Regions from separate parts of the Acetobacter sp. P1H12_c genome, predicted to be linked through region 2. Evidence: riboswitches for the same ligand, from Rfam matches in the RefSeq annotation. Region 2 holds a riboswitch; each other region holds the start of a gene.
What was found. A riboswitch is a leader RNA that binds a small molecule or an ion and turns the genes downstream of it on or off. The one in region 2 is predicted to bind cobalamin.

Region 1 (4,676 bases), on a different contig from region 2:
CCCGATTGCCCGCGCGGCCAACCCGTGCAAGTTTGGGGCTGTTCGCTCTGAGTCTTCATGCCCCCCGGGATGCCCCATGGGCAGGTTGCGCGCAGAAAGAACCCCCTCTTGTTGAGTGCAGCACCAGAATATTGATGACGTGACATGAGAAAGATCGAGGCCATAATCAAGCCGTTCAAGCTGGACGAGGTGAAGGAAGCCCTTCACGAACTCGGCCTGCAAGGCATTACCGTGATCGAAGCCAAGGGCTTCGGGCGGCAGAAAGGGCACACGGAGCTTTATCGTGGCGCGGAATATATTGTTGATTTTCTGCCCAAGATGAAAATTGAGGTTGTCTGCCCTGCCAGTCTGGTGGAGCGCGCGGTGGAAGCCATTTCCGCTGCTGCCCGGACCGGACGAATCGGGGACGGCAAGATCTTTATTCTCCCGGTGGAAGATGTGGTGCGAATCCGCACGGGGGAAAGAGGGGAAGACGCTATCTGAGGTGCCCCGGTGCGGGGCCGCCCGGCGGCGGACGCGAGTTTTATAATCCTAGACGTGCCGCAAGAGTGTGGTGCGCAACAGGTTGTAGGTGAAGACATATGGTGAAGAAAACGACCACTGCGGGTGACAGCAAAGCCGCAGCGATTGCTAAGGTTTTTGACCTGATCCAGGAAAACTCGGTCGAGTTTGTCGATCTGCGTTTCACGGATCCGCGCGGCAAGTGGCACCACACCACGCAGTATGTCACCACGATTGAAGAAGACACCTTTACCGAGGGCTTCATGTTCGACGGTTCTTCCATCGCAGGGTGGAAAGCCATTAACGAAAGTGACATGGTTCTGCTGCCGGACCCGGAAACCGCTGTGATGGACCCGTTTACGGCGCGCCCGCAGCTGATCCTGTTCTGTGACATCATTGAGCCGTCCACAGGCCAGCCCTATAACCGTGACCCGCGCTCCACCGCCAAACTGGCTGAGCAGTATCTGAAGTCCTCCGGGCTTGGTGATACGGCCTTCTTTGGTCCGGAAGCTGAATTCTTCATCTTCGATAACGTGCGCTTTGGCACGGGCCCGAACTTCGGCAAATATCAGCTCGACAGCATCGAAGGACCCGGCGCCTCCCTGAAGGATTACCCGGAAGGCAATATGGGCCATCGTCCGGGCGTGAAGGGTGGCTACTTCCCCGTGCCGCCGGTGGACAGCGAAAACGACCTGCGTGCAGAAATGCTCGCCACCATGGGTGAAATGGGTCTGCCGATTGAAAAGCAGCACCATGAAGTCGCGCAGTCCCAGCACGAACTGGGCACCAAGTTCGACACGCTGGTCCGCTCTGCCGACTTCATGCAGATCTACAAATACTGCGTGCACAACGTCGCCCATTCCTACGGCAAGACCGCCACGTTCATGCCCAAGCCGATCTATGGTGATAACGGGTCCGGCATGCATGTGCATCAGTCCATCTGGAAAGACGGCAAGCCGACCTTTGCAGGCAATGGCTATGCGGACCTGTCCGATACCGCCCTGTATTACATCGGCGGCATCATCAAGCATGCCAAGGCGCTGAACGCCTTCACCAACCCGTCCACCAACTCCTACAAGCGCCTGATCCCGGGTTTTGAAGCTCCGGTGCTGCTGGCCTACTCTGCGCGCAACCGCTCTGCGTCCTGCCGTATTCCGTATGCCACCAACCCCAAAGCCAAGCGCGTTGAAGTCCGCTTTCCGGACCCGACGGCCAACCCGTATCTGGCCTTCTCCGCCATGCTGATGGCCGGCATTGACGGCATCAAGAACAAGATCCACCCGGGCGACGCCATGGACAAGGATCTGTATGACCTGCCGCCGGAAGAACTGAAGCAGATCCCGACGGTTGCCGGCTCCCTGCGTGAAGCGCTGGAAGCTCTGTCTGCGGATTATGAGTTCCTGCTGGCTGGTGGCGTGTTCACCAAAGATCAGATCGACAGCTACATCGCCATCAAGTGGGAAGACGTGTATCGCTTTGAACACACGCCGCACCCGGTTGAGTTCGAAATGTACTACTCCGTCTGATCCCTCCTTCCCGGAGTTTCAGATGATCAGGAACGCGGCCTTCTTCGGAGGGCCGCGTTTTTTGTGCCTCTCGTGCGGGACAGTGCCGGGTGGGAGGCTGATGTGTTTTTGCGATTTTGGCGTTGCGTGTTGCCTTGTGGCAGCACTGTTGCACCGGATAATTGACTCGACCGGGCAACGCGATATGACACCCGTGTGATGGTTTCCCCTGCAACGGGGGATGAAAAGGGAACCGGGTGCAGGCCGTGCTGGCCTTAGTCCCGGGCTGTCCCCGCAACTGTAAGCGGCAGGGCTGAGGCTGCCCGGACGTACCGCGTCCGGCCCACTGGAGCAGACGATTCTCCGGGAAGGGAAGGCTCAGTCAAAGCGCCGCAAGCCAGGAGACCTGCCATCCGGCACGTGGTTGCAATCAGGAGACGCCAGCCGGGGTGTGCTGGCGTGCGTGACTGAGTTTTGCTCCGGCCTTTGCCGCATGAGCAGGCGGAGCACGTTTTCCTGTGGCAACGGCTGACCACAGGATACGAGTTAAAATGAGTTTTTTTCGTTGCGCGCTGACCACCTCCACCATTCTGGCTGTCACCGGACTGTCTGTGGCTGGCGCACAGGCCGCCGCCTCTTCCGCGACCCATGCGCGTTCTGGCAAATCTCTCACGCATAAAGCCGCAGCTTCGGGCAGCCATCCGAAAAGCCGCGCCACCGGACGGACCGCAACGGACAACACAGTTCCTGCAATGCCGGGGCAGTCTGTCGCGGCTCCCGCAGCGACGGGACGCACGCTTGTCTCACTGAGCCCGTCTCAGGGATTGCCGGAGGTGGTGACGGTCAGTGCGCTGCGCAGACCCATACGGGCGGATGATGTCGGGTCCAGCGTGACGGTGGTGACGGACGAGCAGATTGCCACCCAGCAGCGTCGCACGCTGCCGGATATTCTGGCGCGGCAGCCGGGGCTGAATGTGGTGCGGTCTGGCGGATTTGGCGGCACAACCTCCATCTTCATGCGCGGGGCAAACGCCAATGATGTGAAGGTGCGGATTGATGGCATGGATATCAATGACGGCAGCTCCGCCAGCAACGCGTTTGATGCCGGGCAGTTTGTAACGGACGGCATTGGCTCCATTGAAATCCTGCGCGGCCCCCAGAGCGGCCTGTATGGCGCGGACGCCATGGCGGGTGTGATTGATATCAACACAAAGCAGGGGCAGGGGCGCTTTAAACCGTTTGTGCGGATTGAAGGTGGGTCTTACGGCACGTTCAATCAGGCCTTCGGGGCATCCGGCAGTAGCGGCCGCTTCCACTATAATGTTGTGCTCTCCCATTACCGCATGGACGGGTTTCATGAAATTCCGCGCTATATTGAGCGGTATAATGGGGCTAACCGGGCCCAGCGCCGCGCGGGGGACCGAAATGATAACCGCAGCGCGAACGTCAAACTGGGTTATGATGTCACGCATAATTTTGATCTGGGTCTGACAGCACGGCTGATACAGGCCAACTATCATACCTTTACAGCGTATGATCAGGTTTATACGCCCTATAACGGCGACCAGCTGATCCGGGACCAGAATACCCAGAACGAGGCCGTGGTGCGCGGCACGGCGCATCTCTCCTCCTTTGGCGGGCGGTTTGATCAGGTTCTGGGGCTTGGCTACATGACGAACCGCCGCCGGTACATGCAGGACGGGTTGTACGCGGATGGTGATCCTGCCATGACAGACCCGGATTATTACCGCTCCACACGCCTGAAAGTGGACTGGCATGGCACGGTTGATCTGCGGAAATTCGGGACGGTTCTTGTGGGTGCCGAGCATTTTCATGACAGCATCAATGTCGCGACAGATGACCCGACCGAGCCTGTGCACACCACCGCAGGCATGGATACCACGGCAGGGTACGGGCAGTATGAAGGGAACTGGAACCACATTCTCTATGGTGCGGCCAACGTGCGGTATGATGCCAATTCCCGCTACGGCAACCATGTGACATGGCGTGTGGCTCCCGCCATCCATGTGCCCAATACGGGCACCATCATCAAAGCCAGTGCCGGGTCGGGCTTCCATGCACCCTCGCTGTATCAGCTTTTTGTCAATCAGCGCGGCGCTGGCTGGGCGGAAGAAGGCAACGCCAACCTGAAAGCCGAAACCATGATTGGCTATGATGTCGGTGTTGAGCAGAAACTACTGCATGACAAACTGCGTTTTGGCGCCACATGGTATGACAACAAGGTGCGGAACCTGATCCAGTCTTCTGCTTACGTCATGCCTGCCGCGGGCAGTGCGTGGGGGGATTATATCTATTCCTTCGGCAATGTTGGGCATGCGCGGATGTATGGGGTGGAAGCATTTCTGGACTGGAAGGCGCTGGACACACTCAGTTTTGCGCTGAATTACACATGGACCCACGCGCGGGATACGGACAGTGATGCGCTGTTGCAGCGCCGCCCGCAGCATAAGTTCAACTTCAATACCACATGGTCCCCGGTGAAGGACTTCACCCTGTCTGGCAATATTCTCTACACCAGCGGCTGGCGGGATTATCCTCTGGTGGGAGAAAACTTTTGCGCGACCTGCGCAAAAGGGCACGGATATTTTACCATTGATCTGACCGCAAATTACAAAATCAACCGCTATATCTCGGTTTTTGCGCGGGCTG
Region 2 (4,676 bases):
TATTCCCCGGAAAACGCCCCAAGTGGCGTGGCGTCCGGGCTGACAAGAGAGACGCTGTCCGCATAGTCCGCAGCCGGAAAACCCCGGTTGCGGATGAAGCGCAGATAGTAGGCGTCGCCTCCCAGCACAAAACGGTTCTTCATGCCGAAAATGGAAAAATCAAACTGCCCGTGCAGCGTATCCCCAACCTGATGCTGGTTCTGATACACATAAAACCGGTCCCGGCTGATGCTGCCGGGGGCAATGGCATTGCCTGCGGCATCCGTCTGGCCGGGGGCGCTGATGTAAGTCAGGCTTTCCGCGTTGTTCCAGCGTCGTTTAGAATAAATGAAATAGCTGCTGTTATGAAACAGAACATGGCTGTTCACCCGCCAGTCCAGATGCAGTGTGGGCGTCGCGTTGACAGACCCGGCCTTGCCATCCCGCACGTTATAGTACCGCCACAGGGACGCACGGGTAAGGCCCAGCCCTTTGCTGGAACTGAGCAGACCACCCACACGTCCGCCTGTTTGCGAGAGATCCACCAGCGGCGTGCCGTAATAAGTGGAAAGCCGGTCCGTCAGATAATCCATGCTCAGCCGCGCGGTGAACTTTTCCGTCGGCTTCCACAGCAAGGTTGTCGTAAAATCATCCGAGTGCGGGTCGGCTCCTTTTACAAATCCGTCAGACGATGTCCGGCTGAAATCCGTGCGCAAAGCCAGCGTTTGCGTAATCGGCACGGAACCGCCAACCCCGGCGTTCCACGTATTAAAACTGCCGTAGGATACAAGTGCGTTGGCATGCGGGCCATCAAACGTGGGCGTACGGCTACGCATATCCACCGTGCCGCCCACGGCCCCCTGCCCATACAACACGGAGGACGGGCCTTTAAGCACCTGCACACTTTCCAGATTGAAGGTGTTCTGAGGCCGGTTGACCATGGTGGTCGGGCCAAAATACTGGCCATCATGCAGCACCAGAATCTGGTTGCCGGTAAAGCCGCGCATCATCAGCTGCGCGGGCGACCCCGGAGACCCGCCAGAGGAAACACCCGGCGCGCTGTCTGCCGCGGCCTCAGCCTGGGCATAACCGCGCTGCATCATCAGATCATGCGAGACCACATTGAGTGTGCCCGGCGTGTGCTGGATGGACAGGCCAAGTTTCCCACCGACTGCGGGTGTCATCTGGAGAGGGGCGGTTTTACCATAAGCCGTGATATATTCAGGGCCTGCCACCTTTCTGGCCGGGGGTACTGCTGTCCGTTTTTTATACGGATGGGCAGCACTGGCTTTCGGGTCTGAGGGATCAGGGGTGGCCGCATAGGCGGCGGGCACGCAACTGATGCCGAACAGAAGACTGAGGGCATAAGAGACTGGACGCACGGGTTCGCTCCAAAACAACGTCACCGCGATGGAGGCACTGAGCAAACCGTGCCTCGCCGCCACATCACCCCGTATGGCAGCTCCGTCCGTGACTTTGGCGCAATGGCAGGTCTCCTGGCTTGCTGGTCCTCGGGTCCTGCGGCTGCCTTCCCCCCTGTGGATGACACAGAAAGTGGCATGAACGCCGCAAGCCCTCTCAGCTTACAGTTGCGGGGGCAGCATCGGCTTGGACCGATTTCCCTCTTAGCCTTCTGGCCGCGCACGCAGCCACAAAGCACCATTGCTGCGTGCAGCGTAAACAGGGTCTGAAAAACCTTGTCAACGAACGTGCAGCTTTATACCCCATAAAAAACGGCTCTAAGGCACAGGCCGTGCCGCACGTTGCACACCGGCCTGTTGCGCAAAACCGGCATTTGCGTACAGTCTCTCCCTGTCAGTCAACAGCCCCGCGCAGGCGGGTTAAAAGGGAAGACCGTATGCCGTGCCGCACGGCTCAGTCGGTCGCTGCTCCCGCAACTGTAGGCGGTTTGTCCGTGTCTTTTTGCCGCAAGGCACGCCACTGGTGCACAACCGGGAAGGCGGGAGACGGACGTTTAACCGTGAGCCAGGAGACCTGCTGTTGTCGTTCAGACCACGCCGCCGGGCGGGATGTACCGGAAGGCAGGAGTATACCAGTGGGACCGTTTTCCCCCTTCCCCCGGCCTTTTCAACCAGAAGAGGCGTATCATCCGGCTTTTGCCCGCCTGCTCAGCGCCTGCCCGTCCCGCGCTCATGCCTTGCAGGCCGCGCATCTGGCGCACCTGCCGCCCCCTGAGCAGGAGGAGGTCATTGCCCAGAACGGCCACGCGCTCTTCCTCAAGCTGGTCCCGTCCCTGCCTGCCCCCCACCGGGAGCGGGGCGCTGTGCTGGAAGAGGCTTTCCGGCCGCTGCTCCTCACCGCCTCTGACTATCTTGAAGCCATGCCAGCCCTCAGGATGGACATGCCGCCCGCTGCCGCGCAGCGCATTGTGCGGGCCTATGTGGCCGTCCACTGGACGCGCGGCGCCCAGAACGCCGCCATGGCGCTGTATAACAGCCCCGCATGAAGGCCTTCCGCCGGACGCTGTATCTGACCCACCGATGGCTGGGTATTGGCATGGGCCTGCTGATGGCAGGCTGGTGCGCCTCCGGCCTTGTCATGCTCTGGCACACATGGCCTCAGCCGGAGGAAGACGCCTTGCGCCGTGTTCCGACGGAAATCCACTGGCCCGCCATACTTCCGGAATTGGCTAAACTGGGCAGCACAAAACGCTTTCAGGCTTTTCAGATCAATATGGTAGGGCACGAACCGGTTCTGACGCTCACGCCACAGGAAGGCCCACCTTTTGCGCTGGACCTGCGCACCGGCCATGCGGGGCGCATCACCCCGGAAGATGCCGCTACCAGCGCCACCCGATATGCGCGGGCCACCGGTGCACAGGGCCGCCCCGTCTTTGATGGCCTGACCACAGACGACCAGTGGATTCTGGATACTCATGGCCGGGAAAATGGCTTTTATCGCTTTCTGTTTCCCGATGCGGCGCGCACGCAGATTTACGTCTCCTCCCTGACCGGAGAGGTCATGCAGGCCACAACACGCTCCACCCGCCTCTGGGCATGGGTTGGGGCTATTCCACACTGGCTTTACCCGGCGGTGCTGCGCAAGCACCCGGCGCTTTGGAGCGACGTCGTTATTCTTTTGTCTGGCACGGGAGTTTTTCTCACCGTTACCGGGCTGTGGATTGGCGTTTTGCGCCTGCGCCGCGCAGCCCCCTTTACCCCTTATAAAGGGTGGCATGGGGTCCATCATCTCTGTGGCGCGGTGTTTGGTGTGCTGGCCCTTTTATGGGTTACAACCGGACTGCTTACCATGTCTCCCGCAGGCCTGTTTCAAAGCAATCCAAACGCGACCCGTCCCCTGCGCGTGACTGGCACGGCGACCGGCGCGGAGATCCATCAGGTTCTCTCACGGTTGATAAGTGCCGCACCACCCGGATGCACCGGCATAAAAACGGCTTTTCTAAACAGCAAAGTTTTTATGCAGATCACGGAGCAAACCGCTACCGGACCCAAGAGCCGGAGACTGGATGAAGCCCTGACTCCAGCGCCTCTCACCCCAGAGCAGATCAGCCTGATGCTTAAGCCAGCGGGCCTGCTGAAAACGCCGGACGACCTGACTTTTCTAACGCAGGCGGATGCCTATTACTTCAGCCGCCCCACGCATCAACGCCATTTTCCCGTCTGGCGGGCACAGGCGACCGATGGCACCCTGACCTATCTGGACGGACAGTCCGGCGCTGTGCAGACCATTCTGGACGGCCCTGCCCGCCAATCCCGCTGGCTGGTGTACGGGTTTCATGATCTGGACTTTCAGGCCGGACTGCGCAGAACCCTGATGCACCGGAGCATTGCCGTTCCATTATTGTGTGGCGTGTTCTGCGTTTTTCTGTCCGGCGTTCTTATCGGCATCAGGCGGCTGCGCCGCACCAGCCTGCGTGCAGCGGGCCGCTCTTAGTGATGCGGCTCCTCATGCACCATATCCAGATCCGCAAAACGTGTGAACTCTCCTTCAAAGAACAGATGCACGACGCCAGTGGGGCCGTGACGCTGTTTTTCCAGAATGAGTTCGGCCTTATTATGCACAAGGCTCATTTTACGTTGCCAGTCATCCAGCGCGGCTGAGTATTTTTCCATGGAATCAAACGCTGTTTCCTTGGGCATACGCTGCTGGAGATAATATTCGTCACGATACACAAACATCACGGAATCCGCGTCCTGCTCAATGGACCCGGATTCACGCAGATCCGAGAGCATCGGGCGTTTATCTTCACGGCTTTCCACCTGACGGGAGAGCTGGGAGAGCGCGATAACCGGCACTTCCAGTTCCTTCGCAATCGCCTTTAACCCCTGTGTAATCATGGAGATTTCCAGAACGCGGCTTTCCGGGCGTGTGCCAACGGAGGGACGCATAAGCTGGAGGTAATCCACCACCACAAGGCTCAGCCCGCGCGTGCGCTTCAGGCGGCGGCAGCGGGTCCGCATGGCGGAAAGTGAGATCGCCGGGGTATCGTCAATCACCAGAGGCAGGCGGGAGAGTTCACGGCTGACGCGCACAAAGCGGTCAAACTCTTTCTGCCCGATATCCCCACGACGGATTTTTTCACCGGACACTTCCGCCTGCTCGGACAGAATACGGGTGGCCAGCTGCTCGGCCGACATTTCCAGAGAGAAAATAGCCACCGTGCCGGTTGGCTCCACGCCCGGCCCTTTCTCTTCCGCCTCAATCATCAGCGCACG
Region 3 (4,676 bases), on a different contig from region 2:
GCAGCGGCGCTCGGGCATTTTGCGGGCTGGCGTATCGCGATGCTGGTTGTGGCGGGGCTGGCAGCGTTTCTGACTGTGCTGATTGCCGTCTGCCTGCCGCCCGTTGTCAAACCGGCGGGGCGTCCGTCCGGTCCGTATAAGGCCCCGCGTGAGGCTGTGCGCGCCTTCGGGTGGGTTGTGGCGGCAAACGCCATGTTCTTCCTCGCCCATAATGTTGTGTACACCTATATCGCTCCGGTGCTGATGGCGCATGGCCTGCCCGAGCAGTCCGTGAGTCTGGCCTTGCTGATTATTGGGGTTCTGGGGCTGTCCGGCCTCTGGGCTTCCGGCCTGATGGTGGATCGCTGCCCGCGTGTGGGGATGCTCGGCGCAGGAGTGGTCATGGCGTGCGCAATTGCGCTGCTGGGCGGTACGCTGGTGCCGGGCTGGGGGAGTGTGGCGGTTGTCTGCCTCTGGTGCGCGGCCTATGCCTGCATCATTCCGTTCATCATGTCCGGGGCGATCCGCACCCGCGCCACCTCGGCGGATACGGCGGGGGCGGCGGTCAACAGCACCAGCAATATCGGTATTCTGCTTGGCTCGGCCCTTGGGGGGCAGCTTTTGTCCGCGTATGGCGTTGCGGTTCTGGTGCCTGTTTCTGTGGCGCTGTGCTGTGTGGCCATGCTGGTAGTGGTGCTGAGCGGCAATGCCTTTCCCGTCAGGCTGGCGGAGCATGAGGACGAAGAGGCGGCAGAACAGGTCTGCTCATAAAGCGCCCGGCTTACGGCTTGAAAAATACCGGTATTATGCGATGCTTGCCGCATGATGGTGTCCCGCGAGGGATGAAAAGGGAAGACCGGTGCGCAGCATCCGCTGCAAGGCCGTCGCTGCCCCCGCAACTGTAAGTGATTGCATGGTCCGCTATGGGCCTGCCGCCTCTGGCGGGCAGGTCCATGCCACCGGCTCCGGTAAGGGGACCGGGAAGGCAGCCGGACCCGCAGGCTGCAAGGTTTATTCCGCGCAGGCCCGCACGACACAAGCCAGGAGACCTGCCATCATCCGCGCTGCCCTCCGGGGCGGGCGGCTGTCTGAGGTGTCGTGTCCGGCGGGGTGCCCGGAAGACGAGGGTGCGCGGGGCTGGCGCATCACTCCTGTGCCTGCAGGAGCACTGTGCATGCACTCCGTTTAAGGGCCGCATCCTCCCAGAGCGGCGCCTGATCGGGAATTTTTTTATGCCTGCGTCTGTTCCGCATTCCGCCCCGTCCTCCCACGCGCCGCCTGCCGTGGCAGAAGGCCCGGTGCTGCATGTCTGCACCACCTGCCGGCGCGGCGGCCCCGGCATGGATCACCCTCCGGGAGCACAGTTGCTGGACCGCCTGACGGCCCTGCTGGAGGCCTCACAACAGGACTGCCCAGTCACGCTGCGTCCCGTTGCCTGTCTGGCATCGTGTGACCGCGGGTGTACGGCGGCCATTGCCATGCCGGGCCGCTGGACCTGGCTGCTCGGCCATCTGGGGCCGGAAAAGGCGGAAGATCTTCTGGCCTATGCGCGGCTCTATGCAGCCTCGGCCAAAGGCACGGTCATGCCGTCCCGCCGTCCGGCCTCTCTTTCTGATATGATTCTGGGCCGCGTGCCCGCTACCCTCTACCCTGAGGCCACAGTTTCTGAACAGGAGCCGTCATGACCGCATCCACCCGCGTTCCCGTCACCATCATCACAGGCTTTCTGGGGGCGGGCAAAACCACGCTCCTGCGCCATATCCTGCAAAAAGCGCAGGGCCACCGTATTGCCGTTGTCGTGAATGAATTCGGCTCTCTGGGCATTGATGGAGAAATCCTGCGCGGCTGCGGCGTGGAAGGCTGCCGGGAGGATGATATTGTGGAACTCACCAATGGCTGCCTGTGCTGCACCGTGGCGGATGATTTCCTGCCCACCATGGAAGCCCTGCTGGACCGGGCCGACCCGCCGGAACACGTGGTGATTGAAACCTCCGGCCTTGCTTTGCCTAAGCCGCTGCTTAAAGCCTTTGGCTGGCCCACCGTGCGCAGCCGCATGACGGTGGATGGCGTCATCACGGTGCTGGATGCCCCCGCCGTCGCCTCCGGCCGCTTTGCGGATGATCCGGAGGCCGTGGCAAAACAGCGCGAGGCCGATCCCTCACTGGATCATGACAACCCTCTGGCGGAAGTGTTTGAAGACCAGCTTAACGCGGCGGATCTGATTGTTCTGAACAAGACGGACCTGCTGGATGCCGCACAGCTTGATGCGGTGGAAGCAGAGATCAAAACCCTCTGTCCGCGCCCGGTGCGCATTATCCGCGCGCAGGATGGCAAGGTGGACCCCGCCGTGCTGCTGGGTCTGGGGGCGGAAGCCGAGGCTGATCTCCAGTCCCGTCCGTCGCACCATGATGCGGAAGATGGCGAGCATGAGCATGATGATTTTGAAAGTTTCGTCGTCACCGTGCCGGAACAGCTTTCCGTCGAACGCTTTCTGACCCTGTTGCAGGACGTGGCGGCCCGGTATGACGTCCTGCGCATGAAGGGCTTTGCCAGCGTGCAGGGCAAGCCCATGCGGCTGGCCGTGCAGGGTGTCGGCACCCGCTTCCGGCATGAGTTTGACCGCCCCCTGACCCCGCAGGAGGCCCGCACCGGCCGCATTGTGGTCATCGGGCAGAAAGGGCTGGATCAGGCTGCGATTACGGCCGCGCTGGCGGCAGATCCGTCCGCAACGTCCGCCGGTTAAGCAGGCGGCCAGCTCCCATGCACCTCCTTGTGCGGGACAGCCGGACGCTGGATGAGCAGGACGTGGCGGAAGACCTCGGCCTGCCTCCGGCGGAACTTGTAGTCCTGTCCTTTACGGAAAGTGACCTGCTCGGCCTGCTGCACGCACAGGCACGGCTGAAGGTCGGTCCGCGCGGGGAGGGGGAGCCGCTGCCCTCTCTTCAGGTCACCAGCCTTGCCCGGCTGCGGCACCCCATGTCGGTCGATCTGTATCTGGAGACCACGCTGGCGCAGGCGCGTTGTGTGGTGGTGCGGCTGCTCGGCGGGCTGGATTACTGGCGCTATGGCGCTGAGGAACTCGCGGCATGGTGCCGGGCGCACCATATCCCGCTGGCTCTGCTCCCCGGAGAAGCCCGGCCACAGCCGGATGCCGGTGCCCCGCTGTCGGATGATAGCCGTCTGGCGGATCTCTCCACCGTGTCGGGTGAAATACGCAGGCGGCTGAACGGGTTTTTTCAGTATGGCGGTGCTCACAATATGGAGCATGCCCTGCGCCTGATGGCCAGCCTCGCCGGGCAACGCGCGGATGATGGCGCACGGCCGGAACCCCTGCCGCCGTGGGGAGTGTACCGCACAGTTGCAGCATGCACAGATCTTAAAACAGAAGATGCAGCAACACTCAGTCAGGATTCTGTTCCTCTGCCAGAAGGCCACACGCTGCGGGCCACACTGATTTTCTACCGCGCCCATCTGATGGTGGGGGATATCGCAGCTCTGGACGCGCTGGCGGATGCCCTTGCCGCACAGGGCTGCGGGGTGGAGATGCTGTTTGTCACATCTCTTAAAGACCCTGCTGTTGCCAGTGGCGTTGCCGATGCGCTGAGAAATTTTCAGCCAGATATTGTCCTCAACGCGACCCTGTTTTCTTCCAGAACTCCGCAGGGGCATTCTCCGCTGGCGGTTGCCGGGGCGCCAATCCTGCAACTGCTCCAGCCGGGGGCGACACAGGAGGTCTGGGGGCGTAGCCCGCGCGGTCTCTCCCGGTCGGATCTCGCCATGCAGGCCGTGCTGCCAGAACTGGATGGCAGCATCGCAACACTCCCCATTTCCTTCCGGCAGGATGCGCCGCCTGGCCTGCCTGCGGCCCGCACGCCTTATCTGCCCGGTATCCGGCATACCGTGGCGCGGGCGCTGGCATGGGCACGCCTGCGGCATCTGGCTCCGGAGCAGAAGCGGGTTGGTATTATCCTCTCAGACTATCCGGGAGCCGGGCTTGCGCGGGAGACGGGGCATGTGGCCCATGCCGTGGGGCTGGACGGGTTTGCCAGTCTGGCCTCCATCCTCGCTCTGCTGCGGGCGGAGGGGTATCAGACCGGGCCAGCGCCTTTGCCAGACGCACAAACCCTCATAACTCTGCTGGCCCAGACGGCCCCACGCCCGCTGATAAGCCTCCCCACATACCACGCGCTGGCGGAGGAGCTGGATGCCGGGTTTATGGCGTCCGTCACGCAGGCATGGGGTGCGCCGGAGCAGGACCCATGCGTGCAGGAAGGCGCGTTCCATCTGCGCGCGCTGGAACTGGGGCACCTGACGCTTGCCGTGCAGCCAGACCGGGGGCGTCAGGCCGACCGGAAAGCCCGGTATCATGACCCGGATATCCCGCCCTGCCATGCCTATGTGGCGTTTTACCTGTGGCTGCGCAGCGTGCGGCGGCTGGACGCGCTGGTGCATCTGGGCACGCATGGCACGCTGGAATGGCTGCCGGGCAAGGCCGCAGCCCTTTCCGCCGCCTGCGCGCCTGCGGTGTTGACGGAGTCTTTGCCCGTTATTTACCCGTTTATCGTCAATAATCCGGGTGAGGCCGCCACCGCCAGACGGCGGCTCGGGGCCGTGACCATTGGCCACATGACGCCTCCGGTCCGGCAGGCTGACCTCTCGCCCGAAATGCAGGCGCTGGAACGGCTGATTGATGAATA

Region 1: another riboswitch for cobalamin. It lies ahead of KP699_RS13965 (TonB-dependent siderophore receptor); the one in region 2 lies ahead of KP699_RS15310 (hypothetical protein).
Region 3: another riboswitch for cobalamin. It lies ahead of KP699_RS07055 (DUF1636 domain-containing protein); the one in region 2 lies ahead of KP699_RS15310 (hypothetical protein).

Annotation. Positions count from the first base shown of each region.
Region 1 covers NZ_JACRVR010000038.1:19,465-24,140, reverse strand. Annotated here, with positions in the region: gene KP699_RS13975 (P-II family nitrogen regulator) at 145-483, shown strand; gene glnA (type I glutamate--ammonia ligase) at 582-2,027, shown strand; cobalamin riboswitch at 2,210-2,435, shown strand; gene KP699_RS13965 (TonB-dependent siderophore receptor) at 2,558-4,676, shown strand, end outside.
Region 2 covers NZ_JACRVR010000055.1:5,170-9,845, reverse strand. Annotated here, with positions in the region: gene KP699_RS15315 (TonB-dependent receptor) at 1-1,361, opposite strand, end outside; cobalamin riboswitch at 1,448-1,658, opposite strand; cobalamin riboswitch at 1,786-1,997, shown strand; gene KP699_RS15310 (hypothetical protein) at 2,036-2,446, shown strand; gene KP699_RS15305 (PepSY domain-containing protein) at 2,443-3,894, shown strand; gene KP699_RS15300 (replicative DNA helicase) at 3,891-4,676, opposite strand, start outside.
Region 3 covers NZ_JACRVR010000009.1:34-4,709, forward strand. Annotated here, with positions in the region: partial or broken gene KP699_RS07050 (MFS transporter) at 1-750, shown strand, start outside; cobalamin riboswitch at 789-1,051, shown strand; gene KP699_RS07055 (DUF1636 domain-containing protein) at 1,212-1,664, shown strand; gene cobW (cobalamin biosynthesis protein CobW) at 1,661-2,722, shown strand; gene cobN (cobaltochelatase subunit CobN) at 2,740-4,676, shown strand, end outside.